4 regions of the Streptomyces sp. NPDC002446 genome follow, and region 1 is predicted to be linked to each of the others. Evidence: riboswitches for the same ligand, from Rfam matches in the RefSeq annotation. Region 1 holds a riboswitch; each other region holds the start of a gene.

Region 1 (5,085 bases):
TTGCCGAGGGCGGAGTAGGCGAACGACACCGCCTGGGCGGCACGGGAGTTGGGGGCCAGCGCCGACGCCGCCGCGGCAGCGGCCGCTCCGGAGCCGGCGGGGATCCCGCCGAGGAGACCGTCACCACGGCCCGCCCCCCGGTCCGCGCGGCCGCCGCCGGAGCCGCTCCCGCCCGCCACCAGGCGCCGCTGCTCCACCGTCAGCCGGTCCAGCAGCTGCTCGGCGGCGTCCAGCTTGCGGACGATGGTCACCCGGTGCTTCCTCAGCCGGGACTCGGTGGACGCCAGCCGCTCCGCGGTGTCCTCGGCCCGCTGCCGGACCTGCCGTACGCTGCCGAGCCGGCGCGCGTAACCGGCCACCGCACTCGCCTGGTGGCTGCCCGCACGCTCCAGCACCGCGGCGCCGTCCAGATAGCGCTGCGGATCCGCGGAGAGCAGCAGCCCCACCGCCGGGTCCACGCCGCCGGCGCGGTACTGGGACGCCGCCAGGGTCCCCAGCTCGGCGCGGGCGGCGTTCAGCTCCTGGGCCCGGCGGGCGGCCTCGTCCTGCAGTCTGCTCAGCTCCTCGCGTGCGGTGTCGGCGGCTTCCCTGGCGCCGTTGTAGTTCTGTGTGGCCACCTCTGCCTCCTGGTACAGCGCGTCGACCCGGTCCTTGACCTGGGCGGGGGTGGGCGGGGGTGCCGCCTGGCCGGTGCCCTCGAAGGCGGTGGCGGTGGCGGCGCCCGCGAGGGCGAGGGTGGCCGCCGTACGGGCGGTGCGCGCACTGCGCGAGCCGCCGCCGGTGAGCAAGGCGAGCGGATGCTGCCTGGGCTTGCGGTGCGAGGCCACGGTGGCCGTCACTTCCTTCCCTTCGGGCCGCGGGCCCGGCGGCGGTCCGCTCCCAGCGAGCCGGCCGCCGCCGTACCTCCCGGCGGGGCGGCCGACAGAACACCCGGCCAGGCCGGGCGTCGGCGGGCTGTCGGCCGCCTGGAGGAGGACGCTAAACCTGGACGTCACGGGGGTGAGTCCGCTTGGCCGGCATTGTTCGCATCCGACCGCGGCCGGTGCGCCGCTGACCACCGCGCCGCCGCCTGCACGCCGGGACGGGTCTGCCGTGACCGAAGCGGCGATTGTGGACGCCCTGCCGCAAAGGCCGTGCTATACGGCGGCTACGATCCAGCACTATGGACGTAGTAATCAATGTCTTCGTCGGCCTGCACATCATCGGCATCGCCTCCCTGCTGGGCGGCTTCCTGACCCAGATGAAGGCGATGAGCGCGGGCACCGCCCGCTTCGTGCCGGCCATGCTGCACGGCGCGCTGACGATGCTCGTCACCGGCATCGTGCTGGTCGGCCTCAACCAGGCCCAGGACGACCCGGTCAACAACATCAAGATCGGCATCAAGATGGCCCTGCTGGTGGTGATCCTGGCGCTGGTCTACGTCAAGCGGGACGACGAGACGGTCGACAAGCCGCTGTTCGGCGCGGTCGGCGCGCTCACCGTCGCCAACATCTTCATCGCCGTGCTCTGGACCTGACGACGGCGCGCACCACGACGGCACACCGTGCGCCCCACGAGGCACACGCCGCGCACCACGACGGCACACCGTGCGCCCCACCAGGCACACGCCGCGCACCACGACGGCACACCGCGCGGTCACCGTGCTCCGGAGAACCGGAACCGGTGGCCGCGCGGTGGCGTGTGGGGGGTGGGCCCGTGGGGGGGGCTCAGGCCGGGCGGACGCTCCCGTAGATCGGCATGTAGTAGATCGACTCCTCCCGGACGTTGGCACCCGGCTTCGGAGCGTGGATCATCTTGCCGCCGCCTATGTACATGCCGACATGGCTGATGTCGTCGTAGAAGAACACCAGGTCACCGGGCTGCAGATCCTTGGTCGCCACCCGCTCGCCGACCTTGACCTGGTCCCAGGTCGTCCGCGGCAGCTCGACCCCCGCCGCCTTCCACGCCGCCTGCGTCAGCCCCGAGCAGTCATAGGAGTTGGGGCCCGTCGCGCCCCAGACGTACGGCTTTCCCATCTGCGCGCGGGCGAACGCAAGGGCCTTCTCGGCCTTCGCGGCGTACGAGTCCCCGGTGGAGCCGCCGTCGCTGGTGCCACCACCGGTCTCGCCGCCGGTCTCACCACCGGCCGAGCCGCCACCGTCCTCCTGCCGCTGACGCTCCCGCTCCCGCTGCTTGCGCGCCTCCTCCTCGGCCTTGCGCTGGGCCTCCGCCTCCCGCCGGCGCTCCAGCTCCGCCAGCCGCGCCTTCTCCTGGGCGGTCAGCCGCGACAGCAGCTGCCGGGCCTCGGCCAGCTTCCCCTGGACCGACGCCTTCGACTCCTTCAGGGAGGCCTGCGACTTCTGCAGCCGCTCCAGACTGCGGCTCGCCTCGGCCCGCTGGTGCGCCGCTGCCGCCGCCTGCTCCTGATAGTCGGTGACCGCCTGCTTCTGCCGACTGGTCAGCCGCTCCATCAGGTGGCTGCGGTCGAAGAACTGCTGCGGATCCTCGGCGAGCATCAGCTGCGCCGTCGGGTTCATACCGCCCGTGCGGTACTGCGCCGAGGCGAAGGTGCCCAGTTCGCGCCGGGAGTCGTTCATCTTCTGCGCGCGCTTGGCGGCGGCGTCGAGCAGATCGTTGACGGTGGCGCTCTGGCGGTCGGCGCGCTCCTTGGCGGCGTTGTACTTCTGGGTGGCCACCTCGGCCTGGCGGTAGAGGCCGTCGACCTTCTGCTTGACCTCTTCGATGGTGGGCCTGGGCGCTCTGGGGGCCGCGTCGGCGGACTGCGAGAGCAGGGTGACCGAGGCGAGTGCGGCGGTGGTGAGCCCGGCCGCCGTACGCCGGCTCCCGGGCGAGATGAGAACGCTGGTGCGCGGCTTGCGATGGGACGCCAAGGCCGGCAACTCCTTCCGTGGACCGCCTACCGGGTTAGCTGTCGGGTTCGGGCGGTGTCGCAGACGGAAGGCTTGCCCTACGGTCCGCGCGTCCGTCGGTGACGGGCGCAGGATCGATTCACCCCGGTGGTGCTGGTGGGTCCCCGGCTCCGGGTGCCTGGCGGCAGGGCCGGACTCGGCGCGGGCTGCCCGTGCGGACGCTGTCGACCGCGGGGTTGCGGGCTGCCTGAGCGAGGACGTTAGCCAACTCGTGTGGCTTCTGTGAAGGCTGATGTTCGATATGCCCGAAACCTTTTCGTGACCTGAATGCGGCGCGGGGAGTGTTGCGGCAGATGTCTGTTTCGGGTAGGCGCGCCGAACGGGGTGGGGCCGGAGTGGACGAGCGGGCCGGAGTGGACCGGAGCGGAGAGGGCCAGAGCGGAACCGGACCGGCCCTCTCCGGACCGGAGAGGACCAGAGAGGGCCGTTCCCGCCCCCGCCCGCCGCCCTGCGAGGCAGTCCCCGCTCCCCCCGAGACGGGCAATCACCCACTCCCCGGCGCGTTGTCAGTGCGGCGGCCTAGACTCGGTGGGCGATGAGCAGCCTCTTTGACGACAGCTTCCTGGCGGACCTCGGCCACAAGGGCGAGGAGGAACCCCCGCCGCCCCCCGAGGACGAGCACGAGCCCGCCCCGGAGGAGATCCCCGCCGACCTCTTCGACGGGAAGTTCGACGCGCCCGTGCACAGGGAGGCGTACTACCGCGACGGCGCCGCCCGCCCGGCCATCGACCCCGCGGCGCTGCTGGAAGGGCTCAACGACGAGCAGAAAGCCGCCGTGGTGCATGCGGGCAGCCCGCTGCTGATCGTCGCCGGCGCCGGCTCCGGCAAGACCAGGGTGCTCACCCACCGCATCGCCCATCTCCTCGCCGAGCGCCACGTCCACCCCGGCCAGATCCTCGCGATCACGTTCACCAACAAGGCCGCCGGTGAGATGAAGGAGCGCGTCGAGGAACTGGTCGGCCCGCGCGCCAACGCCATGTGGGTCTCGACCTTCCACAGCGCCTGCGTGCGCATCCTGCGCCGCGAATCCAAGAGGCTCGGCTTCACCTCCTCCTTCTCGATCTACGACGCTGCCGACTCCAAGCGCCTGATGGCCCTGGTCTGCCGCGACCTCGACCTGGACCCCAAGCGCTTCCCGCCCAAGTCCTTCAGCGCGAAGATCTCCAACCTCAAGAACGAGCTCATCGACGAGGAGACCTTCGCCGGGACGGCAGCCGACGGCTTCGAGAAGACGCTGGCCGAGGCGTACGCGATGTACCAGGCACGGCTGCGCGAGGCCAACGCCCTGGACTTCGACGACATCATCATGACGACGGTCAACCTGCTCCAGGCCTTCCCCGACGTCGCCGAGCACTACCGCCGCCGCTTCCGCCACGTCCTCGTCGACGAGTACCAGGACACCAACCACGCCCAGTACACCCTCGTACGCGAACTGGTCGGCCAGGGAACCGCCGACATCCCTGCCGCCGAGCTGTGCGTCGTCGGCGACGCCGACCAGTCCATCTACGCCTTCCGCGGCGCCACGATCCGCAACATCCTCCAGTTCGAGGAGGACTACCCGGACGCCACGACGATCCTCCTGGAGCAGAACTACCGCTCCAGCCAGACGATCCTGTCCGCCGCCAACGCCGTCATCGAGCGCAACGAGAACCGCCGCCCCAAGAACCTCTGGACGGACGCCGGCGCCGGCCCCAAGATCACCGGCTATGTCGCCGACACCGAGCACGACGAGGCGCAGTTCGTCTCCGACGAGATCGACCGCCTGACCGACGCCGGCGACGCCAAGGCCGGCGACGTCGCCGTCTTCTACCGCACCAACGCCCAGTCCCGTGTCTTCGAAGAGATCTTCATCCGGGTCGGACTGCCCTACAAGGTCGTCGGCGGCGTGCGCTTCTACGAGCGCAAAGAGGTCCGCGACATCCTCGCCTACCTGCGGGTGCTCGCCAACCCCGAAGACACCGTCCCGCTGCGCCGCATCCTGAACGTCCCCAAGCGCGGCATCGGCGAGCGCGCCGAGGCGATGATCGACGCCCTGTCGGCACGCGAGAAGATCACCTTCCCGCAGGCGCTGCGCCGGGTCGATGAGGCGTACGGCATGGCGGCCCGCTCCGCCAACGCCGTCAAGCGCTTCAACGTCCTGATGGAGGAGCTGCGCACGATCGTCGAGTCCGGCGCC
Region 2 (5,085 bases), on a different contig from region 1:
AGACCACCAGGAATCCTCACTCACGCTGCCGAGCGCCCCGGCCTCGGTCGGCCTCGCCCGCAGACACACCCTGGACGTGCTCGCCGAATGGGGCCTTCCCGCCGATACCGAAACCGCCGACTCCGTCCGTCTGATCGTCTCCGAACTCGCGACCAACGCCGTCCAGCACACCTTCGGCCAGTCCCCGACCTTCACCATCGAGCTGCGGCTCGACCGCGACGAGGTGCTGAGGGTCGGTGTCACCGACAGCCATCCCCGCCGGCCGCGCCGGCTGCCCGCCGCCGTCCAGCAGGACAACGGCCGGGGCATGGTCATCATCCGCTGCCTCGCCGCGGAAGCCGGCGGGCGGCTGTCGGTCGTCCCGACCGCGTCCGGTGGCAAGACCGTCTGGATCACGATGCCGTGGCGGGTCGCGGTCCGCTGACCGTGCGCCGCTGCGGTGCAGGAACCTTTCGCTGGAGCCTGTGGCGCGGCGCCGCCGGTTCACCGGCTCGTGTGCGGCGCCCGGTGCGCCGCGGTCAGTCCAGCAGCGCGGCGGCCTCTTTGCGGGCCTGCTGCAGCCAGGCCGCGCGGGTCTCGTCGGCCGAGTCGGTGACCGTACGGAAGACGACCCGGCGCACATCGGTGACGCCCACGTACGGCAGGACGCAGGCCGCCCAGATCCGTTGCAGCGGGTCGCCGAACTCGCTCTCCTCGCGGTCGGCGGGGGTGTCCGAGGTGTTCAGGACGAGGGCCCGGCCGGCGCGGAGGAGCCCCGCGGGCTCGCCCTCGGCGGTACCCAGTTTGTAGGCGACGCCGGGCGCGAGGACACGCTGTACCCAGCCGGTGAGGACGGCGGGCGGCATACCCCACCAGTTCGGGTGGATGAACACCATCGCGTCGAGTGTCGCCACCTCCGCGCGGTGCAGCGCCAGCTGCGGGTCGTGGGCACAGGGCGCCGAGCGGACCGTCTCGGTCTCCTCGGCGGCGAGCAGCGGTGCGAACTCCTCGGCGCAGAGGTCATGTGCGCGTACCTGGCACCCGCGCCCGGACAGCTCCGCCACGACGGCGTCGAACAGGGCATGGTTGAAGCTGCCCGGCCGCGGATGGGCAAGGTACACGCCTATGCGCATGGTTCGTCCCCCAGTCGAAATGAGCCGTCATCGGCTGCCGATCGGTGCCCGGGTGCCCGGGCGCCCGCTCGGCTGATCGTCATTATGCGGGGGTGGCCGCCCCGGGGAGCCGGTTTCGGGATCACCGTGAGGCCCGGCCCGGGCCTCACGGCGTGGGGGAGTGGCGGCCGAACGCGCCGCGCAGCAGGGCGCGCAGGGTGTCCGCGGCGGGCGTGCCGCCGCCGGGGCGGTAGGCCACCGAGATCCGCCGGCGCAGCTCCGGCGGGTCCAGCCGGCGGACCCCCAGCGGGGTCACCGAGCCCTCCGCCATCATCTCCGGGACCACGGCCACTCCGAGCCCCGCGCTCACCAGCGCGCACACCACCGCGTAGCTCGGCGACTCGCAGCGCACCGCCACACTCGCCCCGGCGGCCGACAGCGCCGCCTCCACCTCGCGCCGGTTGGGGTTCGCCGGAGCCATGCTGACCAGCGGCTGACCGGCCAGCTCGGTCAGCGGCAGCCGCCCGGAGGCCGCCGACAGGGCGTGGCCCGGCGCGGTGACCAGCACCAGCTCCTCGGTCAGCAGGGGCTCCAGCGACACGCCGTCCGGCGGCGGCATCGCCGCACCCGGCACATACTCGTGCGTCAGCGCCAGATCGACCTCGCCCAGCGCCACCGCCTCGGTGGCCAGCGGTGGTACGTACTCCGTCACGCTCAGCTCCACATCGGGGTGTGCCCGGCGGAACGCGCTCAGCGCGGGCGGCAGCAGATGCGTACCGGCCGTCATGAACGTGCCGATCCGCAGCCGCCCGCCGGACAGCCCCGTCAGCAGCGACAGCTCGTGCCGGGCCTGCTCCAGCTCGTCGAGCACCCGCCGCGCGCGGACGAGCAGCAGCTCACCGGCCGCCGTCAGCCGCGCCCCGCGGTGGTGGCGAACCAGCAGCGCGGCGCCGGCCTCCCGCTCCAGCTTGGCGAGCTGCTGGGAGAGCGCGGGCGCGGTGTAGCCCAGCCGGGCGGCCGCCCGGGTGATCGAACCGGCCTCCGCCACCGCCACCAGAGCGGCCAGCCGCGTGGGGTCGTACATCACCACCTCTTTAGGCCGTCAAAGAAGATTGCCAATACCCATTAAAGGCTCTGACCAGCGAAGCTGCTCTCATGGACGGACAGCTGATCGCCTTCACCGGAGTCGCCGCGGGCATGGTCACCATGCCGGGCGCGGACTTCGCGGTCGTGGTGCGCAATGCCCTCGACTCGCGCCGGGCGGGGGTGGCGACCGCCGTCGGGGTGGCGGGCGGGCTGCTGGTGCACACCGCGCTGGCGGTCGCCGGGCTCGCGGCGGTGCTGGTCGCCGTGCCCGCACTCTTCGGCGCCGTCCAACTGCTCGGCGGCGGCTATCTCTTGTACCTCGGGTGCCGCGCGCTGATCGCGGCCGGCCGCGGCCGGGCGGCCGCCGCCGCGGATCCCGCGAGCGGCCCGGACGCCGTGCTGAGCACCGCGCAGGGGCTGCGGCAGGGCTTTCTGACCAATGCGCTCAATCCCAAGGCCCCCGTTCTCTTCCTCAGTCTGCTGCCGCAGTTCGTCCCGGCGGGTCAGCCGGCGCTGCCCCGTACGCTGCTGCTCGCCACGGTGGTCGTCGCGATGGCGCTGGTGTGGTTCCCCGCCGTCGCGCTGCTCGTCGACCGGCTGGGATCCTGGCTGCGCCGCCCGAGGGTGGCCCGCGCCCTGGAAGCCACCACCGGCGCACTGCTCACCGCCCTGGGCGGCATCCTGCTCGTCGAGCTGCTGGCCGCCTGAGGGGGGCTCCGTCCGCGCGTGGCCGGGCACGGTCCCTGTGCGCCGGCCGGAGCTCAGCCGCGCCCGCCGTGCGGCACCATCAGGACCTCGGCGCCCACCGGCACGAACCCGGCGGCGAGCACCCCGCGCACGCTGCGCGCATTGCCGGGGGCGACCTGCGCCCACAGCAGCTCGCCCGCCGGAAGCAGATGCCGGGCGGCGTACGCCAGCCTGCCGCCGAGACCGCGCCCCTGGCCGCTGCCGTCCACCTCGACGGCCAGCTCCCAGCGGCCCGCCACCCCGCGGCCGATGACCAGCGTCCCGCCGTCGGTGGTCGTCCAGGCCCGTATGTCGTCGCGGTGGCGCAGGGCGCGGGTGATGCGCGGGTGGCTCCGGTCCGTCGTCTCCACCAGCTCCAACGGCGGCGGGCCGGGCAGCGCCTCGGCGACCGTCGTCATGTCGATGTTGTTGGCCTCGCGGCCCACCCGCTCGCCCAGAGCGGTCAGGAACGGCGGGCTGAGCGGCCCGGCGAGATCACCGGGGGCTATCCGGTCGTGCACCCAGGAGGGCTCCACATCCGCGAACACCACGGCATGGCAGGTGAAGGACACCACCCCGGTGTCCCGCGGGGAGGGCGGGGGCAGCACCGTCACCGACCCGTCCGCGGGCGGGAAGCTGCCGCGGGCGGCGGCCGTCAGCACCTTGCTCAGTTGCGAAGTCACACCGTCAAATTACCGGCGACCACTGACAATTGACCGAGCGTGAGGTGAAACCGCAGGTCAGCCCACTCGTCCATACCAGACCGTGGGGCTCCAGATCCTCGCCAGCCGCACCACGTCGCCGGTCTTGGGCGCATGCCAGATCCGGCCGTGGCCCGCGTAGATGCCGACGTGGTAAATGCCGCGGGCCGAGTGGAAGAAGACCAGGTCACCGCGTCTTCGGGAGGTGGCGGGGATGTGCTGGGTGTGGCCGTACTGCGCGGCGGCGCTGCGTGGCAGGAGCCGGCCGGCGAGCTTGAACGAGTACAGCGTCAGCCCCGAGCAGTCGAACCGGTACGGCCCTTCGGCGCCGTACTCGTACGGCGAGCCCCGCTTGGAGGCCGCGACCTGCACCGCCTGGGCGGCGACGGACGCGGCCCCGGCGTCCGTCGCCGCCCCGGGGGCAAGCGTGGTCCCGCCGAGCGTGGCCAGTGTCAGAGCGGAGACGGTGCCGGCGCGCACCAGCAGATTCGGCCTATGCGTGCGCACGGTCATGCGCAAACCCTTCGTCAGCCGCCTGCGAAGGAAGACCTGTCGGGTTCGGGCAGGCGAAGATGCCCTGCCGTGCGTACGGCTTCACCCCAAGGGGTCCGTGGGCCGTGAAGGCCCGGACCCCGTCGTGCTCGGGTCCTCCGCTCCCGCCGGTCCACACCGTCGACCGGACATCCGGCACGGCGGCGGGATTAGGCGCCCGTGCGGACCGCCCCGTCGCTGTGGCGGGGTCTTGTCGTCCAAGGGATCGTCACGCACCGGACCCCCGAATTCCGAGCTGAAATCGACATGTGTGATATGGGTCACGTTTGCGCTGAATGGTTAGATTTGTTCCTTCGGGTGGCGGGGTGCGGAGTGTCGCGGTCCCGGGACCTGGGGCGAAACATCGAGGGCCGCAGGAATCCGCTCCGTCCGCGCAATTCGTCGCCTCCCGGCAAGGGGCCCGGACGCTACGCCGTCCGGGCGGCCCCGGCGCTGCGCGTGTCGGGTCACCCGTCCTCGGACGGCGGCACGGTCACCAGCCCGGCCCGGCGCTCGCCGTCCAGCACCCGCAGCGCGCGGGCCAGCGTGTCGCGATGGAACTCGCTCTCGCCCCGGTTGTGCATCAGCGTCAAGGCGTCCCGCAGTTCGGCGGCCTTGCCGACGAGCGCCTGGGCGGCGCGTAGACCGCTGTAGGTGTGGCCGCCGCGGGCCGGATTGATGCGGCCCAGCAGGTCGAGCACCTCCAGGTAACGGTCGATCAGTTCGCCCTCGGCGCGGGTCAGGGCGGGCAGCGGCGGCGGTTCGGGCGGCAGCATCCGGCTCACCCCGTAGCGGGCTGGCGGGCCGACCGCTTGCGGTTGCGGGTGAGCCCGTCGATCAGGCCGTACTCCTGGGCGGCGCGGGCGTCGAAGATCTTGTCGCGCTCGATGTCGGCGGCGATCCTCTCGGGCGTCTGGCCGGTGTGCCGCGCCAGCATCTCCACCAGCATG
Region 3 (5,085 bases), on a different contig from region 1:
CCCTCCCGCGCCCTGATGGCGGCCTATCGCCTGCCGCACGACGGCACCCGTGAGGCGGACGCCGCGGACCTGGCGCTGACGGTCCTGGGAGGCGGGGAGTCCTCCCGCCTGTACAACCGGCTGGTGCGCCGCGACCGCAGCGCCGTGGCGGCCGGCTTCGGCCTGCTGCGGCTGGCCGGCGCGCCGTCGCTGGGCTGGCTGGACGTGAAGACGTCCGGCGGTGTGGAGGTGCCCGACATCGAGCGCGCCGTCGACGAGGAGCTGGCCCGTTTCGCCGCCGAGGGCCCCACCCCGGAGGAGATGGAGCGCGCGCAGGCCCAGCTGGAGCGCGAGTGGCTGGACCGGCTGGCGACGGTCAACGGCCGCGCCGACGAACTGTGCCGCTTCGCCGTCCTGTTCGGTGACCCGCAGCTCGCGCTGACCGCCGTGCAGCGGGTCCTGGACATCACTCCCGAGGAGGTGCAGGCGGTGGCCAAGGCCCGGCTGCGCCCCGACAACCGCGCGGTGCTGGTCTACGAGCCCACCGAGCAGACCGACGCCGCCGACACCGAGGAAGGGGAGGCGGACCAGTGAGCGACGCCACCAACCGCGCAGGGTCCGCCATGAGCAGCATGGACTTCCACCCCCAGCCCCGGGGTGGCGCGCCCAAGCCGTGGGCCTTCCCGGCCCCCGACCGCAGCCAACTGCCCAACGGGCTCACGCTCCTGACCAGTCACCGTCCCGGCCAGCAGGTCGTCGCCGTCGAGGTCAACCTCGTCGCGCCGCTGGACGCGGAGCCCGAGGGCCTGGACGGCGTCGCCACGATCATGGCGCGCGCCCTGTCCGAGGGCACCGACAAGTACGACGCCGAGGAGTTCGCGGCCGAGCTGGAGCGCTGCGGCGCCACGCTGGACGCCCACGCCGACCACCCCGGCGTACGGGTCTCCCTGGAGGTCCCGGCCTCCCGGCTGCCGCGCGCGCTCGGTCTGCTGGCCGACGCGCTGCGTGCCCCCGCCTTCCCGGACAGCGAGGTCGAGCGGCTGGTGCGCAACCGCCTCGACGAGATCCCGCACGAGCTGGCGAACCCGGCCCGGCGCGCGGCGATGGCGCTGTCCAAGGAGCTGTTCCCGGCCACCGCGCGCATGTCGCGGCCCCGCCAGGGCACCGAGGAGACCGTGGCGCGGATCGACGCCGCGGCCGTCCGCGCCTTCTACGACGCCCATGTGCGGCCCGCCACGGCCACCGCCGTCATCGTCGGTGACTTCACCGGCGTCGACCTGGACGCGGCGCTCGCCGACACCCTCGGTGCCTGGAGCGGCTCGACGGCCGAGCCGCTGAAGGCCTCGCCGATCGTCGCCGACGACACCGGCCGCGTGGTGATCGTCGACCGTCCCGGTGCCGTGCAGACGCAGCTGCTCATCGGCCGGATCGGCGCCGACCGGCAGGACCGGGTGTGGCCGGCGCAGGTCCTCGGCACGTACTGCCTGGGCGGCACCCTCACCTCCCGTCTGGACCGTGTGCTGCGGGAGGAGAAGGGCTACACCTACGGGGTGCGCGCCTTCGGCCAGGTACTGCGCTCCACCTCCCCCGCGTCCCCAGAGGGGGCCACGGGCGCCGCGCTGCTTGCCATCAGCGGCTCGGTGGACACCGCCTCCACCGTCCCGGCGCTGGAGGACCTGTGGAAGGTGCTGCGGACCCTCGCGGCAGAGGGGCTGACGGACGACGAGCGGGATGTCGCCGTACAGAACCTCGTCGGGGTCGCGCCGCTGAAGTACGAGACCGCCGCGGCCGTCGCCGGCACGCTGGCCGACCAGGTGGAGCAGCAGCTCCCGGACGACTTCCAGGCGCAGTTGTACGCCCGGCTCGCGGAGACCGGCACGGTCGAGGCGACCGCGGCGGCGGTCAACGCCTTCCCCGTGGACCGGCTGGTGACGGTCCTGGTGGGTGACGCGGCGCAGATCGCCGAGCCCGTGAAGGCGCTGGGCCTGGGCGAGGTGACGGTCGTCAGCGGCTAGTTGCGCCGTATGACGGCAGATCAGGTACGACCGGCGGCTCCCGTGGCGTTCACTCGCCACGGGAGCCGCCGTATGTCCGGTTTGTGATGGCTGGTTGGGTCGGTTCTTGTGGCATCCCGCACAAAAAAGCGGTTCCGTTTGCCGATCGAAAGTTGCCCCGATTAGCGTCGGCCCGGCTGTTCGTCACAACTCCGCCACAACAGTGGCACCGGACAGTCATCGCCGAGTCCCCGTACGGCGCGAGCCAGGGGAGCCGGGGACCCACATGTCCCCTGGGGTGAATCGGGCGCCTCTCCGGAGGAGCCCGTAGGAGACCTTCCTGCTCCGAACCCGTCAGCTAACCCGGTAGGCGAGAAGGAAGGAAAGGACAAGCCAGCACATGGCGTTCATACGTGCCACCGGGAAGCACCGTCGTGCGAGCCGCACCGCCCGCTCGACCCGCAACATCGCGGGCATAGCCACCCTCGCGGCCTCCGGTGTGGTCGCCTCCGTGGCCTCGCCGGCGCTGGCCGCCACCGATGAGGCACGTACCCAGGACACCGGGCTGCAGCAGGCCGTCGTCCTCGGTGACGAGCTCGCCAGCCGCATTGAGGCCCAGGCCGACGCCCAGCAGGCCGCCGCCGAGATCGCCGCCGCGAAGGCGGAGGCCGAGGCCGTCGCCAAGAAGCAGGCCGAGGAGGCCAAGCGGCGCGCCGAGGCGGCCAGGAAGAAGGCCAAGGCCGAGCGCGAGGCCAAGGAGCGCGCCGCCCGCGAGGCCGAGCGCAAGCGCCTCAACGCCTTCGTCGCCCCGCTGGGCGACTCCTACGTGTCCACCGCCTACAAGGCCTCCAGCGGCCTGTGGTCCTCGGGCAGCCACACCGGCATCGACTTCCACGCCGCCTCCGGGACCCCCGTCCACGCCGTCGGCGCGGGCACCGTGGTCGAGGCCGGCTGGGGCGGCGCGTACGGCAACAACGTCGTGGTCAAGATGAACGACGGTACGTACACCCAGTACGGCCACCTGTCGTCGCTCTCCGTCTCGGTCGGCGAGACCGTCACCCCGGGCCGGCAGCTCGGCCTCTCCGGTGCCACCGGCAACGTCACCGGCCCGCACCTGCACTTCGAGGCCCGCACCACCCCCGACTACGGCTCGGACATCGACCCGATCGCGTATCTGCGCTCGCACGGCGTCAACGTCTGACCGACCACCGGCCCCTCCGCGTCGCCTGACCTGTCGCATCGCCCGGCCAGCGGACACGTCCGCTGGCCAAAAAATATCCATGAATAACCGGAGTCCGTCGGAAAAGCCGTCCCGGTCGAATAGAGTCACGGAAATGTCGCCGACCGGCGGCGTTTCCCGGGGATTACGGCGGAGGCACGGACGATGCGAGGCCATATTTCCGCGCATGCGGTCTGCACGGCGATTCGCGAGGACATTGTCTCCGGTGCGCTGGCGCCGGGGAGCCGTCTGATCGAGGAGATCCTGGCGGCGCGTTACGGCGTCTCCAGGGTGCCGGTCCGCGAAGCGCTGCGCACCCTGCAGTCGGAGGGCTTTGTCACCACCCGCCACCACGCGGGCGCCTGCGTCGCCGAGCCCACCGAGCAGGAGGCCGCCGATCTCCTGGACATCCGCGCGCTCCTGGAGCCGCTGGGCGCCGCCCGTGCGGCCGCCCGTCGCAGCCCGGCCCACCTCAAGGTGCTGCGCGGCCTGGTGCGGCTCGGCCGCGAGCGGGCCCGCCACGGCAACCCCGCGGACCTGCGCCAACTGGACGGCTGGTTCCACGAGACGCTCGCCCAGGCCGCCGGCAGCTCCAGTCTGACCGCGCTGCTGACCCAGCTGCGACGCAAGATCGAGTGGATGTACGCCGTGGAGCCGCCGGCCCGGACCGGCGAGACCTGGGACGAGCACGGTGCGGTGCTGGACGCGGTGGCCCGGGGGGACGCGGAACGCGCCCGCGCCCTGATGGCGGCCCACATCGAGCGCTCGCTGCCGGTGTACCGGCTGCGGCGCCCGGCCAGGACCGAGGTGAGGGATCCGAAACGGCCCGTCAACACGGCGCGCGCCCGCTCTTAACAAGAGCCCCGTATACAAAGGGGTGCGGCGGGGGAGCGGTAACGCGCGAAGGCCGCGGGGTGGGTTCTCGTGTCGGACCGTATCTCGGCCTGAATTCCTTATTCGGATTTCCTGGCTCTTCGCTCCGGATCCGGGATTACAGGATCCTGGAATCCCGGATCCTGCATCGTGCATGCTTTGCCGGAGCCGTTCGCAAAAGTCTTTCTTCGGGGGCTTTCGTTAAGGGATTCCCCGCAGAATGCACTGCGGCCCCGCCTCCGTAGCGAAACGGCCCCGCCGCGGCGACCGTGTCCCGGTCACCGCGGCGGGGCCGCCGCATGCAGCAGAGGTCCTGGCGGACTCAGACGGTCTCGGGGAGCTCCTCGAGGCCCTCGGCGACGAGCTTCGCCAGGCGGTCGAGCGCGGCCTCGGCGCCCTCGGCGTCGGAGGCCAGCACGATCTCCTCGCCGCCCTGGGCGCCCAGACCCAGGACCGCGAGCATGGAGGCCGCGTTGACGGGATTGCCATCAGCCTTGGCGATCGTCATCGGGACACCGGAGGCGGTGGCCGCACGGACGAAGATCGAAGCGGGGCGGGCGTGCAGGCCCTCGGTCCAACCGACATTGACGCGGCGCTCAGCCATGGTGTTGCCCTTCAAAGTCGTGACTGTTGTCTAGACCATTCTCTCACGCTGTCGGGAGTGCTCCGGCAGCCCTGAGTCCTGTCCCGAGCGTACGCGGGCAGGCCCGTTGTCAGTGGCCGGTCGTACTCTGTCCGCATGCAGAAGCCGCAGGACCACGCGTACCCGACCCACTGGGAAGCCGACGTGGTGCTGCGCGACGGCGGCACGGCGCGGATCCGCCCCATCACGCCCGACGACGCCGAGCGCCTGGTCTCCTTCTACGAGCAGGTCTCGGACGAGTCGAAGTACTACCGCTTCTTCGCGCCCTACCCGCGCCTGTCCGACCGCGATGTGCACCGCTTCACCCACCACGACTACGTCGACCGCGTCGGGCTGGCCGCCACGGTCGGCGGTGAGTTCATCGCCACCGTCCGCTA
Region 4 (5,085 bases), on a different contig from region 1:
CACTCCGACCGAAGCCACGCTCAAGCCGAAGCCACGCTCAAGCCGAAGCCTCGTTCAGGAGGGTGAGTTCGGAGGCTGTGAGGGTCAGGTCGGCGACGGCCAGGAGGGGTGGGAGCTGGGCGAGTGTGCGGGCGCTGGCGATGGGGGCGGCGACGGTGGGCTGGGCGGCCAGCCAGGCGAGGGCGACGGTGGCGGGTTCGGCCTCGTGCGCGGTGGCGACGGTGTCGAGGGCCTGGAGGACGCGCAGGCCGCGGTCGGTGGCCAGATACTGGGCGGCCTTCCCGGAGCGGGCGCTGTCGATGCTGGCTCCCGGGCGGTACTTGCCGGTCAGGAAGCCCGAGGCGAGCGCGTAGTACGGGACCGCGGCCAGGCCCTCGCGGGCGGCCACATCGGCCAGTTCACCCTCGTATGTGTCGCGGGAGACCAGGTTGTAGTGCGGCTGGAGGGCGACGTAACGGGCCAGGCCCTCGCGGGCGGAGAAGGCCAGGGACTCCTCCAGGCGCCGCGCGGAGATGTTGGAGGCGGCGATCTCGCGCACCTTGCCGGCCCGGACGAGGTCGTCGAGGGCGCTGAGGAACTCCGAGACCTCGACCGACTCGTCGTCGTAGTGGGTGTAGTAGAGGTCGATGTAGTCGGTGCGGAGACGGGTGAGGGATTCGTCTACCGCGGACTTGATGGTGGCCGCGCTCAGGCCCTTGTAGTCGGGGTGGGCGCCGACCTTGGTGGCGATGACGACGTCGGAGCGGTTGCCGCGGGACGTCAGCCAGTTGCCGATGATGGTCTCGGATTCGCCGCCCCTGTTGCCGGGGACCCAGAACGAGTAGGCATCGGCGGTGTCGATGAAGTTGCCGCCGCCCGCCACATACGCATCGAGCACGGCGAAGGACTCGGCTTCGTCGGCCGTCCAGCCGAAGACGTTGCCGCCGAGGGAGAGCGGCGAGACGGAGAGCGAGCCGAGGGTCCGGTTCCGCGGGCCCTGCGGGGTGGAGCCCGTGCCCTGCGGGGTGGAACCGGTGCCCTGCGGGGTGCTGTGTGTCGAGGTCATGCGTTGTTGCAGCGTCGGGAGGGGCGCGAGTATTCCCGAGCGCGAGTATTCCCAACGGCCCTGGCCCGTCGGGCCCTAGGGGCCCTGGCCCGCTGAGCCCCAGCAGCCCTGTCCCGCTGAGCCCATGAGCCCTGACCCCCTGGACCCCAGGGGCTCTGGCCCCCTGGGGTCCTGGACTGCCCCCGGCAACCCCTCAGACGTTCACCCCGTGCTCGCGCAGCCACGGCATCGGGTCTATCGGGTCGCCGCCGCCGGGGCGTACCTCCAGGTGGAGGTGCGGGCCCGTGACGTTGCCGGTGGCGCCGACGCGGCCTATGACGTCGCCGGTGCTGACCTTGCCGGAGGTCTTCACCATCGAGGAGAGGTGGCAGAACCAGATCTCGGTGCCGTCGTCGAGGGTGAGCACGATGCGGTAGCCGTACGAACCTGCCCAGCCGGCCTGGGTGATGGTGCCGGAGTGGACCGCCTTGACGGGCGTGCCGGTCGGTGCGGCGAAGTCCTGGCCGGTGTGGTCCGCGGCCCAGCGGTCGCCGGCCTGGCCGAAGCTGGCGGTGAGGGTGTAGGAGGAGACCGGGGCGAGGAAGCTCTTCGCCAGCTCGGCGAGGCGCTCGGCCTCCGCCTTCCGGCGGGCCTCCTCCTCGGCCTCGCGCTTGGCCTTCAGCTCCGCCGCCTTCTTGGCGGCCGCGGCCTTCTCGGCCGTCTCCTGGGCGGCGGCCGCTTCCGTCTCCGCCTCCTTGACGGCGGCCGCCTGCGCCGCGTCGCGGGCCTCCTCCTCGGCGGCGCCCTGCTGTGCGTCGGCCTGCTGGAGGATGCGGCTGCGCAGCGCCTCGCCGGCGGTCGTGGTCGTACCGCCCGCGCCCGCCTGGGTGGCCTGGGTGAGCGGACCGGCGGCGGGGCCCGCGGCGTCGTCTCCGGAGGCCGTTACGGCGGAATCGGCGGCCGAAGCGGAACCCGGGTCGGAGTCGGATATGAGCGTGCCGATACCGGGGAGGGACTCGGCGTCCGGCAGGCTGTCGGAGATGTCCTCGGCCATACCGCCGACGTCGGGCATCGAGATCGGGACCGGCGGGCGGTCCTCGGCGGTGGCCATACCGCCCGCGCCCACCGCCGCGATGACGCCGACGCCCAGGACCGTGCCGCTGCGGGCGAGTCCGCCGCCGCGCTGCTTGGCCACCCGGTGCTTGCCGCGGACGGGGCGGAGCGACTCCTCGGTCGGGTTCCACTCCTCCCACGGGCCGTCGCCGTCGATATCCGCGGTGCCCGCCGCGGCACCGGGGCCGTCGAAGGCACCTCGGTCGTCGAGTCGGTACGCGGACGAAGCCTCGGGGGCAGGCCTGTTGGACGCCACGGGGGCGCTCTCCTTTCCTTCCTTCTCGCCTACCGGGTTAGCTGACGGGTTCGGAGCAGGAAGGTCTCCTACGGGCACCCTCTGGCGGAGGCGTCCGATTCACCCCAAGGTGGTGGTTCCCCGGTTCCCTTGGTGCAGTTCGAGGTGCTGGAGGTGCGTGAAAAGCGCGTGCGGGATTCGGCGTCGGCGCGCGGTGCCGCCACTTGCGACGGCTGGGACGACCGCGCTGCGTTATCGGACAGTAATAGAGATCGCGGCTGTTTTCCAAGCCTTCCCGGGAATCCTTTAACCGCTGCACATGAGTCATGGCCTGGACTTTTCCGGCCACGTTGGCCGTAAACCGGGCGAGTTGACCGCACACTTCTAAACGATCTCGTGCTGATTGTGCGTCAGTCGTTATGCGGAGGGGCGCTCGGCGATTACGCAGCGTGAGAGCGTAACGTCGGATCATGGTCGTCAACGTCGAGAGCGCGGGGAACGCCGGGACCGCCCGGCACGTCAACGGCGGTACCACCCCGGGCCCGCGGGATGTGGCGGAGCGCTACCGGGAGTTCTCCTGGCGGGAGGCGCGGGGACGTTCCGACGCCCATGAGGAGCTGAGCGCGCGGATCAGCCAGGACCCGGAGTTCTGCGATCTGCTGGCGGGGTCGCTGCCCGCCGGCAACAAGCAGCAGCCGAACCTCCTGCTCGCCGCCGTCCGTCATCTCGACGGCCCGCACGCGGAGCAGGGCCCGCGTGGCGAGGCCGCCTACGGACGCTGGCGCGAGTGGACGATCCGGCACTGGGACGAGGTGCGTGCGGTGATCATGCAGCGCGCCACCCAGACCAACGAGCCGGGCCGCTGCGCCGCGCTGCTGCCGCTGCTCGCCCGTCTGCCGCAGCCGCTGGCGCTGCTGGAGGTCGGCGCGTCGGCCGGGCTGTGCCTGCACCCCGACCGCTACCGCTACCGCTACACGGACCACGAAGGCCGCCCGCTCGCCGAGGCGGGGGCGCCGGACGGCCCGGTGGAGTTCACCTGCCGTACGGACTGGGCGCCCGGGGATCTGCCCGGGCGGCCGCCGGAGATCGTCTGGCGCGCCGGAATCGATCTGAACCCGCTCGACCCGGCCGGCGAGCCGGACGACCTGCGGTGGCTGCAGTCGCTCGTCTGGCCCGGCGACGAGGCGCGCGCGGCGCGGCTGACCGCGGCGGTCGAGGCCGTACGGGCGGCGCCGCGGCCGCGGATCGTCCGCGGCGACCTGATCGACGAGCTGCCCGCGCTGGCCGCCACGGCACCGGCCGGGGCGACGCTGGTCGTCTTCCACAGCGCCGTGCTGACCTACCTCCCGCCCGCCCGCCGCGAGGAGTTCGCGCGGGCCGTACGGTCGCTGCTCGACGGGCGGCCCGGCGGCGGACACTGGATCTCCAACGAGTACCACTCCGTCCTGCCCTGGATCACCGCTCCGCAGGCCCCCGCCGGGCACCTTGGGGACGGCATGCTGCTCACCCTCGCCCTGGACGAGCGCCCGGTCGCGCTCACCGGCCAGCACGGCCACAGCCTGCACCGGCTGCCGGTGACGCAGGCCGCGCCGGAGCACTGAACCGCCCCGCCGCCCGCCCTACTCCCCCATGGGCCGCTGCACCGCCAGCAGCGCCATGTCGTCCGCCGGCGCCCCGCCCGTATGCCGGGCGACATCCGCGACGAGGGCGTCCAGGAGGTCGTCCGGACCGGCGAAGCGGCGGCCGCGCAGCCGGCCCGCCGGGTCGTAGAAACAGCCGCGGAGGTCGCGGGCCTCGGTCACCCCGTCGGTGAAGAAGACCAGCAGCGAGCCGGCCGGCAGGAACGTCTCGTCCGACCGGTCCGGCCAGCTCGCCACCTCGCTCATCCCCAGGGGCAGCGCCGGCGCCGCGGGGGCCAGCTCGCGCAGCCCGCCGTCCGGGGTGAGCATCAGCGGGGCCGGGTGGCCGCGGTTGAGGACCCGCAGCAGCGACTGCCCGTTGGCGGAGATCTCGGCCAGCACGGCCGTGGTGAACCCCTCGTACTCATCGAGCCCCGCGCGCCGCCTGCCCTCCCGTTGCAGCGCCCGCTCCAGCCGGCCGGCCACCGCCTCCAGCGTGACCTCCTGCTCCGCCGCCTCCCGGAAGGCACCGATGACGACCACCGCGGCCTCCACCGCCTCCAGACCCTTGCCGCGGACATCGCCGACGATCAGCCGTACGCCGTACGGGGTGTCCTGCACCGCGTAGAGGTCGCCGCCGATCCGGGCGTCCGCCCGCGCGCCCACGTAGCGGGCGGCGACCGCGAGCCCGGCCAGCCGCTCGGGCGGCAGCGGCAGTACGGCGCGCTGGGCGGCCTCCGAGACGTCCCGTACGGACGCCAGCCGGGCATCGCTCATCCGGACCACCCGGTTGATCACGAGCGCCAGCAGGGCGACGACGAAGACCGTGACGACCTCCGTCACCGACTGGCGGTAGTTCTGGGCGGCGCTGCGGTAGACCACCACCCAGACCTCGCCGGCCATGGCGGCCAGGGCGGTGAGGGTGGTGGAGCGCAGCGACAGCAGCGGCGCCGCGACCAGCGGGGCGGCGGAGAAGAAGGGGGAAGCGGTGTAGTTGGGCGGCGTCGCCATGTCGAAGGCGAGGCCGCCGACGATCAGGAGGGCGGGGAGCCGGCGCGCCAGACGCTGCGCCAGCGGGGACATCCGCTCACGGC

What was found. A riboswitch is a leader RNA that binds a small molecule or an ion and turns the genes downstream of it on or off. The one in region 1 is predicted to bind cyclic di-AMP.
Region 2: linked by a shared signal. The riboswitch ahead of ACWD6P_RS35615 (C40 family peptidase) and the one ahead of ACWD6P_RS25400 (NlpC/P60 family protein) in region 1 are both predicted to bind cyclic di-AMP.
Region 3: linked by a shared signal. The riboswitch ahead of ACWD6P_RS30615 (M23 family metallopeptidase) and the one ahead of ACWD6P_RS25400 (NlpC/P60 family protein) in region 1 are both predicted to bind cyclic di-AMP.
Region 4: linked by a shared signal. The riboswitch ahead of ACWD6P_RS30445 (M23 family metallopeptidase) and the one ahead of ACWD6P_RS25400 (NlpC/P60 family protein) in region 1 are both predicted to bind cyclic di-AMP.

Annotation. Positions count from the first base shown of each region.
Region 1 is NZ_JBSFYC010000050.1:50,848-55,932, forward strand. Features, by position in the region: gene ACWD6P_RS25390 (NlpC/P60 family protein) at 1-839, opposite strand, end outside; gene ACWD6P_RS25395 (hypothetical protein) at 1,163-1,516, shown strand; gene ACWD6P_RS25400 (NlpC/P60 family protein) at 1,707-2,870, opposite strand; cyclic di-AMP (ydaO/yuaA leader) riboswitch at 2,878-3,061, opposite strand; gene pcrA (DNA helicase PcrA) at 3,445-5,085, shown strand, end outside.
Region 2 is NZ_JBSFYC010000121.1:5,257-10,341, reverse strand. Features, by position in the region: gene ACWD6P_RS35640 (ATP-binding protein) at 1-424, shown strand, start outside; gene ACWD6P_RS35635 (NAD(P)H-dependent oxidoreductase) at 519-1,112, opposite strand; gene ACWD6P_RS35630 (LysR family transcriptional regulator) at 1,258-2,175, opposite strand; gene ACWD6P_RS35625 (LysE family translocator) at 2,247-2,885, shown strand; gene ACWD6P_RS35620 (GNAT family N-acetyltransferase) at 2,939-3,586, opposite strand; gene ACWD6P_RS35615 (C40 family peptidase) at 3,644-4,117, opposite strand; cyclic di-AMP (ydaO/yuaA leader) riboswitch at 4,122-4,309, opposite strand; gene ACWD6P_RS35610 (hypothetical protein) at 4,603-4,911, opposite strand; gene ACWD6P_RS35605 (ATP-dependent Clp protease proteolytic subunit) at 4,917-5,085, opposite strand, start outside.
Region 3 is NZ_JBSFYC010000074.1:19,984-25,068, reverse strand. Features, by position in the region: gene ACWD6P_RS30625 (M16 family metallopeptidase) at 1-573, shown strand, start outside; gene ACWD6P_RS30620 (M16 family metallopeptidase) at 612-1,994, shown strand; cyclic di-AMP (ydaO/yuaA leader) riboswitch at 2,205-2,360, shown strand; gene ACWD6P_RS30615 (M23 family metallopeptidase) at 2,374-3,174, shown strand; gene ACWD6P_RS30610 (GntR family transcriptional regulator) at 3,358-4,047, shown strand; gene ACWD6P_RS30605 (HPr family phosphocarrier protein) at 4,388-4,669, opposite strand; gene ACWD6P_RS30600 (bifunctional acetate--CoA ligase family protein/GNAT family N-acetyltransferase) at 4,805-5,085, shown strand, end outside.
Region 4 is NZ_JBSFYC010000073.1:23,238-28,322, forward strand. Features, by position in the region: gene ACWD6P_RS30440 (aldo/keto reductase) at 38-1,045, opposite strand; gene ACWD6P_RS30445 (M23 family metallopeptidase) at 1,239-2,393, opposite strand; cyclic di-AMP (ydaO/yuaA leader) riboswitch at 2,405-2,550, opposite strand; gene ACWD6P_RS30450 (DUF2332 family protein) at 2,843-3,973, shown strand; gene ACWD6P_RS30455 (PP2C family protein-serine/threonine phosphatase) at 3,992-5,074, opposite strand.